Regions from separate parts of the Peribacillus sp. ACCC06369 genome, predicted to be linked through region 2. Evidence: predicted binding sites of a transcription regulator. Region 2 holds the regulator's gene; the other holds the start of a gene.
What was found. Region 2 encodes LexA, which represses DNA repair genes until DNA is damaged. Its sites were predicted from a motif close to CGAACATATGTTCG; they were not measured.
Positions count from the first base shown of each region.

Region 1 (3,841 bases), 740 kb from region 2:
TCACACAATTCCCTGCCATTAGCAGCCTTCTTAACCCGTTTTGAGAGCTTCAAGATGGGCTCGGTAAATAATTGCTTCATCTCATTCAACTCTTGCTCAAGCTTCATTTCCTTATCCGTTTGGTTCCGGTCCTCGAGTTCCAGTCCGCGGAAGCGCCGGTAGGTCCAACGATCTTTGGACGTCCACCTGCTTCCTTTAATTCCACGGGCGAGCACATAGTTTTCCAGCTTATCTACCTGTTCGCGCATCCTATCGTGATTTTTTTGCAGAGGAAATAGAAGCTCCGTCTTGATTGCACGAAATACCGGCTCATAACGCCAATAGCCATTGATGATCTCCAAGGTGGAACGAATCAGTTCAATCAGGGGATGATTCAGCATGGTCCGTTTGGAATCGACGAACAATGGAATTTGATAATCCCTAAACACGGTTTGTAAGATATCTGCGTATGCTTCTCCATTACGGACTAAAATCGCAATATCACGGAAACGGTGCTGTTTTTGTCTGACCAGCGACAAGATGTCCCGGGCAACTCCTTCAATCTCAGCCCTGCGGTTAACTGCCTGGGCAATCGTTACATCAGGTGAATGCTCAAACGTCCGTGCAGGACGAATGGCAAAATAAGTTTCCAGATGATTCAGCCCCGGACTCTTTCCGAACCTCTCAGTCCCTTTTAAGATTCGATCTTCTGTAATTGGTATACCGTTCCTCAATCCAGCCTGATAAAGGTGATGATACAGATTCCCCGTTTGCCTGAACAATTGCAAATCATCAGGAGCATATTGCCTGTAGGGCTGATCTAACGTCAGCGAGATCGTTACACTCCTGCACAGCTTCATCATTTCTTCCACAATCAATAATTCCTGTGGCGTCAAGCTATAAAAACCATCGATATATATATCCGCATTCCTTATATATGAAGACTCTGACATTTTCTCGATAAGCAAAGTGAAATAGTCTTCGGAATCTAAATATTTGTCAACCATTTCATCCTCAAAAGCCTGATAGACCAATTCAAGGTCATGCAGTTTATCCTGAATGCCGCTGCCGGACGGTGATGTTTCGGCCAAATAATTTTGAATGTCATCAGGTTGGATGCAATACTGCTTGAACTCAGCCAGCATTAGTTCCATCTGTGCAATGAACCCCTGCTTATCAGCAGAGCGGCGAAACATCTTTAAATCTTCCTTTTTATCATCCATGATCTTCCGTATCAACATATTAACGCCAACGCTGTCCAAATGTAGCCGGCTCATTCCCCCAGTTTCCTGAAGAACGCGCCAAGCCAGCCTGCTAAAACTGAAAACCTGTGTCCGGATCATTCCGGCAAGGCCTGGTGTTTTAATTAATTTATATTCAGATAGAAACGTCATCTGATCAGGAACGAGGTAGATAATTGGATTGCCTTCGGGATCTTCTGCCAATTTGGAGCGAATTTCGTCCAATATATGCGAAGTTTTCCCTGCACCCGATCTTCCCAGTAAAAAACGGAGTGACATCTCTTTTCCCCCTTATACAACATAATATCTAGATCTATCATACCAGAAATACTTTCTTTTTTATGACTAGGTTTCTGTTTCCAATTAGGCACACTTTCTATTATTTTACCGTTTCCCTTAAAAAAACACCAATCGTACGTTCGCGTTTTCCCCAAAAGAAAAAGCCCTCATAATTTTCGGGCTTCGAATCATTCACCTGTAAATCTATAATTGAATTCTTTGAGCGGCCAATATCGAACATCGACTTTACCGATAACATTTTCAACAGGTATATAACCAAAGTGACGGCTGTCCGCACTTTCAAGACGATTATCACCCATGACAAAAAGCTTGCCCTCCGGGACTGTGGTCATGTCCGTCAATTCTTTTAAGGTAAAATCACCCGTAAAATCCTGTCCCGGAAAACCTTCCTTATATTTCTCAAGATAAGGCTCATCCACTTTCTCACCATTTACGTAAAGCCAATCATCTTTATAACGAATGCGGTCACCTGCAATCCCTATAACTCGCTTAACATAATCTTCTTGTGAATTCGCATGAAAAACAATAATGTCAAATCGGTTGATATCATGAATCTGGTAATTGATTTTATTCACGACAAGTTTATTACCATCTTCAAGGGTCGGCTGCATCGATTTTCCTTCAACATCATAGCTTGAAAAGAAAAAAGTACGGATTAAGATGTAAATAACAAAAGCTATCATGGCTGCTTTTATCCAATCGGATAAAGTATTCTTGTTTGTTTTTTCCATCTAGTTCAACCCCTACTACATTTATATACTAATTTATTGTCCTTCTTCTCTCTTCATGCTTTTATTTAACCGGACTTCCAGTCTTTTTCCTACATACCACAGGATAAAGATGACAATCCCGATAATGATCGTACGCACAGGTTTATGTATTAAGGACACTAAATCGTAACCTACGAAGCTGATCGTAAAAATCATCACCGCTTTCCCTCCTACGACTGCAAGTCCATATTGCAAAGGACTGACTTTTGAAAGTCCTGCCACGATATTCACGATAGCCGATGGAGTAAAAGGGAAGCAGAGCAGTATGAACAGGGGACCGAATCCATGGCTTTCCACCCAAACCATCAACCTCTGTACCTGCTTATGTTTTTGCAAAAATCTAAAAAACCTCATTTGACCATATCTTCTAATAATAAAAAAGATCATAAAAGAACCAGCTACAGCACCAATCCAAGAAAATAAAAACCCCCACCAGAGACCAAAAGCCGTTGCATTAGCAAGCACGAACACCACTAAGGGCAAAAAGGGCAAAAAGGCTTCCAGCATCGGCAGTAAGATCCCAGGAATTGGACCGAATGAGCGATATTGCTGAATAAGCGCCGATATATGATCAAGTGTAAACCACTCACGTATAGTATCCAAATCCATAATTATCTCCCTCGACATGCTACTATAAAAGCAGCATAAACTTATTAAAAACCGTTTATTTTAGATATATCACTTTCCCCTGAAATTGCAAGAATTATTATCCATATATCTTCATACTTTCCCTATCTCAGGAAAACATAATCTTGTTAACAAAAATTTCATCATTTATCAAAATTGCTTGCATATGCACTGAAAATGCATTAGGATTAAAAAATGAGAACAAACGTTCTAACTTTTACTAAGTATACATATTAATATTGTAAACGTGCTACTTTAGAAAGGAGCGGTCATGATGACCCGCATTCCAGAAGATGACCGAAATATGATTGAAAAAGCCATCTACCTCCCTATGGTTATTACAGTCTTGAACCGGGATCTCAAGGTCATCGAAATTAGTCCGTTTAAATTAAAAAGGCCCTATTCGGAACTAGTCGAACATATTTTAACGGTGGTCCAGGACGATCTTGCCGAGGTACGGCGCTATTTGCGCAAGGAGAATATTAAAGTAAGTCAAATCAAACGCGATGAATCCTTCACGATGTATTGTTTTTTATATAAAGGATACGAGGAACATCATAATTACTTCAATCCCCGCCTTCGCAATAAAACCGAAGACTTGTTATGTTATTACTTTTTCGAAAAAAGTCTCCGCTCAAGGGAAATTTAGCGGATTATCCCTATTGCAGACATCCTCCATATTGTTTGCCTATGAATGATGGGTGATTGGAGTCTTTCGGGAAGGATACAGATGCCTGGGGGAAGGAAGATATGACCATTAAATCGCATCTGATCTTTCCTGGCATAAAGATAAGGGATTTCAATTTTCCCACTGTCCTTAACGAATAATAGGTTGGGCTGGCATGCTCATAATTAATCGTCATTTTAATCACCACTTTAATTCTGTACAATAAACATAACTATTCCCCAACACTATCATTTTAG
Region 1 covers NZ_JAUCEN010000002.1:1,212,333-1,216,173, reverse strand. The annotation lists gene addB (helicase-exonuclease AddAB subunit AddB) at 1-1,499, opposite strand, end outside; gene lepB (signal peptidase I) at 1,688-2,251, opposite strand; gene QUF78_RS06785 (TVP38/TMEM64 family protein) at 2,285-2,899, opposite strand; gene QUF78_RS06780 (YhjD family protein) at 3,192-3,566, shown strand.
Region 1: addB (helicase-exonuclease AddAB subunit AddB) is a predicted target of LexA. The motif match lies at 1,629-1,642, and genes of this name have one in related genera.

Region 2 (3,841 bases):
CGCGGATATATTGCCATCCATAAGATTCGAACCGGTTTGCTACGCTTTCACTAAATGATTGACTTAAGTCGCCGTCAAGGGAAATATCATTAGAATCATATAAAACAACAAGCCTTCCAAGTTGTAGATGTCCAGCTAATGAAGCAGCTTCAGCAGAAACCCCTTCCATTAAATCTCCATCTCCACAAATGCTATATGTATAATGATCGACTACATTATAAGAATCACGGTTGTAGCTTTCTGCCAAGTGGCGTTCTGCCATTGCCATGCCGACTGCCATTGCGATACCTTGTCCAAGCGGTCCCGTGGTTGCATCTACACCTGCAGTATGTCCGAATTCAGGATGTCCCGGAGTTTTACTTCCCCATTGGCGAAAGCTTTTCAAATCATCGATAGATAAGCCATAGCCCGATAAATGAAGAAGACTGTATAACAGCATAGACCCATGACCAGCTGAAAGAACAAAGCGATCCCTATTAAACCAATCCGGATTTTTCGGGTTATGATTCATATATTCAGTCCATAGTTTATACGCCATCGGCGCTGCCCCCATCGGCATACCTGGATGGCCGGAATTAGCCTTTTCAATTGCATCAATCGATAACGTACGAATCGTATTGATAGAAAGTGCATCTAATTTATCTAACATATAGTAAAACATCCCTTCCTGTAATGTACCTCTTTATATTATAGTGACCAGCATAATATCACAACTAAAATCACTATTTACTAACCCAATATTACAATTTTCTACAAATTTGAGAAGTCCCCTATTTAGATTAAGCTAAATAGGGGAATACATACATGAATGCACTCTCTTTTTATTCCTAAAGGCTAAAAGAATCCACAAATGGAGTGTTCCATGAGAATAGTCCAAGCATTAATGTAAGTTTCTTTTTTCTTTAATACTCTTTATCTTTTGAGGAGTGACGTCATTACCTTCTGGATCAACGACTTTCACATGCTCCAACGTATCGGACATGGACCGTCTGAATGTCTCCAAATACTCACTTCTTAATTGGGTTTGCTCTTTCGCCTCAACTTCCGTCAAACCTTCAGCCTTGGCCTTTTTTGAAAGTTCATTAATACGGGCTAATTTTTCTTTTGATAGCATAATTTCGCTCCTTCGTAATCTGCGGATATTGTCATGGTATTAAAAAAAAAGCGAAATTACAAGTTCTATGATTGACTTTCCTCTGTATTGAGTTGATGTTCGAGAAAACGCCTGTTCACAGTGGCTTTAGATACATTGTATCCAAAGCCCCTTAAAGTGGCTGCGATTTCTGCAAATGTCAATCCATTGGCCCGGAGTTTAATAATTTCTTCAATTGGAATCTCCATACGTTCCCTTCCAGTAGAATTCCTTTGGTTATGAAGATTTTTTTGCGGACGGTATCCTTTTTCAACCGCTCTTATCATCCCGCGTTTTATTTTTAGATTATGTAGTTTCCTTTGATATTCTTCTACAATACCGACTATCTGGATGACCATGGCATCCGAATCAGATAACTCAAGTTCTCCATCGTGTGAGAGCGTATAAATTTTCACGTCTTCTTTAAGGATGACATGGAAAAGGGCTATTTTGGCATTTCCCCTCCCCAGTCTAGTTTCGTCCTGGATTAATAGAACTTCAGCTTCTTTGGTTTTAAATAGTTCAAGCATGTCAAATATGCCATCCCGATTTAACTCATAACCGCTTGCCTGTTCTTTTATTATGGAAACAACTTCCACATCCATCTTTTCCGCCAATTTAACTAATTCATCTTCCTGCCGTGCCAATGATGTTTCCTGGGATTCTTTTTCTGTGCTAACCCTACAATAGATTACTGCCTTCATAATACCCTACCTTCACTACTTACTGCTGACTGGCCAAATTCTGAACAAGTTCTTCCCCTTTAACCGGTATGACAATGACTTGACCAGGTTTAATCGTATCCGCCCTGACTCCATTATGCTCTTCTATCCAACCAATGAATTCTTTTTTTGTCAAATCAGCTTCTTCATACTCTTCGGCAATTCCCCATAGGGTGTCGCCTTCACTTACTTCTATAGAAAGGAAATCCTTTTTTTGATCATTGTCTAATGTACAAGAGAATAAAATTGAAAAGATGAATACCGATCCCGCTAATAGAATCGTAGAAATATAATTTTTGTATAATTTTTTCATAAATATCCCTCCAAAGCGAATGTTCGTTCGTATGTTACGTTCAAATTATAATACGAACGTTTGTTTCAGTCAACAACAAAATTCGAACTTATGTTTGTATAGAGTTGGGGGCCATGCTATAATGTAGCAAAGAACATTGGAGAAGAGGTGCACATATGACTAAACTATCAAAACGGCAGCAAGATATCCTTGATTTCATTAAAGAAGAGGTCCGCCAAAAAGGGTATCCACCTTCCGTACGGGAGATTGGTGAAGCAGTTGGACTTGCATCAAGTTCAACAGTACACGGACATTTATCCCGCCTGGAAAGTAAAGGCCTGATAAGACGTGACCCAACCAAGCCGAGGGCCATTGAAATACTGAATTTGGAGGAAGCGAACAATATCCCCAAAGTTAATGTCGTGAACGTTCCGTTACTTGGAAAAGTAACAGCGGGCATGCCGATAACGGCCATCGAAAACATAGAAGAATACTTTCCGCTTCCCGAAAGCATGGTTCCGCATGATGACCATGTATTCATGCTGGAAATCATGGGTGAAAGTATGATCGAAGCAGGAATTCATGATGGAGATTATGTCATCGTGAAACAACAAAGCAGCGCCAATAATGGAGATATCGTCGTGGCCATGACGGAAGATGATGAAGCCACTGTAAAACGATTCTTTAAGGAACCGGATTACATAAGGCTTCAGCCTGAGAACTCGAATATGGAACCAATTATTTTAAGAGATGTTTCGATACTTGGAAAAGTTATAGGCTTATATAGACAAATACACTAAAAGCGCTAACCGCGCTTTTTTTGTTTGTTTAATTTATGTCTCGAATTCTCTTATTATGCATATGGAAGACTAGGTTTTGATATATTTTTTTGATAGAATCGAGTTTTCTTAAGATTATTAACATCCATTCTCATTTATGCAGGATGAAAGGGAAACTAACGCCTTTCTGGATATATGTATTTTGAAAAATAGGAAACCCGCATTCAAATAAAAAAAGGGAGCGTTAAAATCCCGCTCCCTGTTAAAAGTTCATTTCACTCTTAATCTTTGGTTCACTTTAATGAGATTAAGATCGGCCAACCCTTCCACTGTTGAATCTGCACTTGTGTAGAACCATATGCTTTGGCAAGTTCAGAGACGGATTCCCCCTTTTTGACTATATGATAGACCTCTTCGTTGCTTGCGTCATATTTAGTTAAATCACTTGTTTCGATTAGATTCACCAGTTTTTCTATATATTTCGGGTCCGAGGCGTAGCCCGCATCGAATATTGCTTGAAGTGCCTTTTTGTAATCTTTTTTACTAATGACAGCTGTATACAAACTTCTATTCCATGAAGTCCCCTTTACATATAGATTGGCAAGATCTTGTAAACTTTCTGCCCATGTTGGATATCTTCTGAATTTGGACCATACTTGAACAGGCGTATCGTTGACTTATTCGATTGTTTGAATAATGACAGATTCTCCTTTATAGTCACCTTTTGTACGAATATATTTTTCCCTTGATTTGCTAATAAGCTTGTCCCATAACCACTCTCCAAACAAGCTTGTGCAATGACAACAGAAGGTAAAATTTTAAATTCCTATTGAATTTTTTGGGCATAAGGAGCAATTTCCTTAATAAACGATTCCTCGCTCATTAGAACCTCCCATTATTAGTTGGATATCTTCAT
Region 2 covers NZ_JAUCEN010000002.1:1,948,332-1,952,172, reverse strand. The annotation lists gene tkt (transketolase) at 1-649, opposite strand, end outside; gene QUF78_RS10445 (DUF896 domain-containing protein) at 881-1,114, opposite strand; gene QUF78_RS10440 (YneB family resolvase-like protein) at 1,180-1,836, opposite strand; gene yneA (cell division suppressor protein YneA) at 1,856-2,167, opposite strand; gene lexA (transcriptional repressor LexA) at 2,323-2,946, shown strand; partial or broken gene QUF78_RS27995 (LysM peptidoglycan-binding domain-containing protein) at 3,219-3,584, opposite strand; gene QUF78_RS10420 (glucosaminidase domain-containing protein) at 3,512-3,742, opposite strand.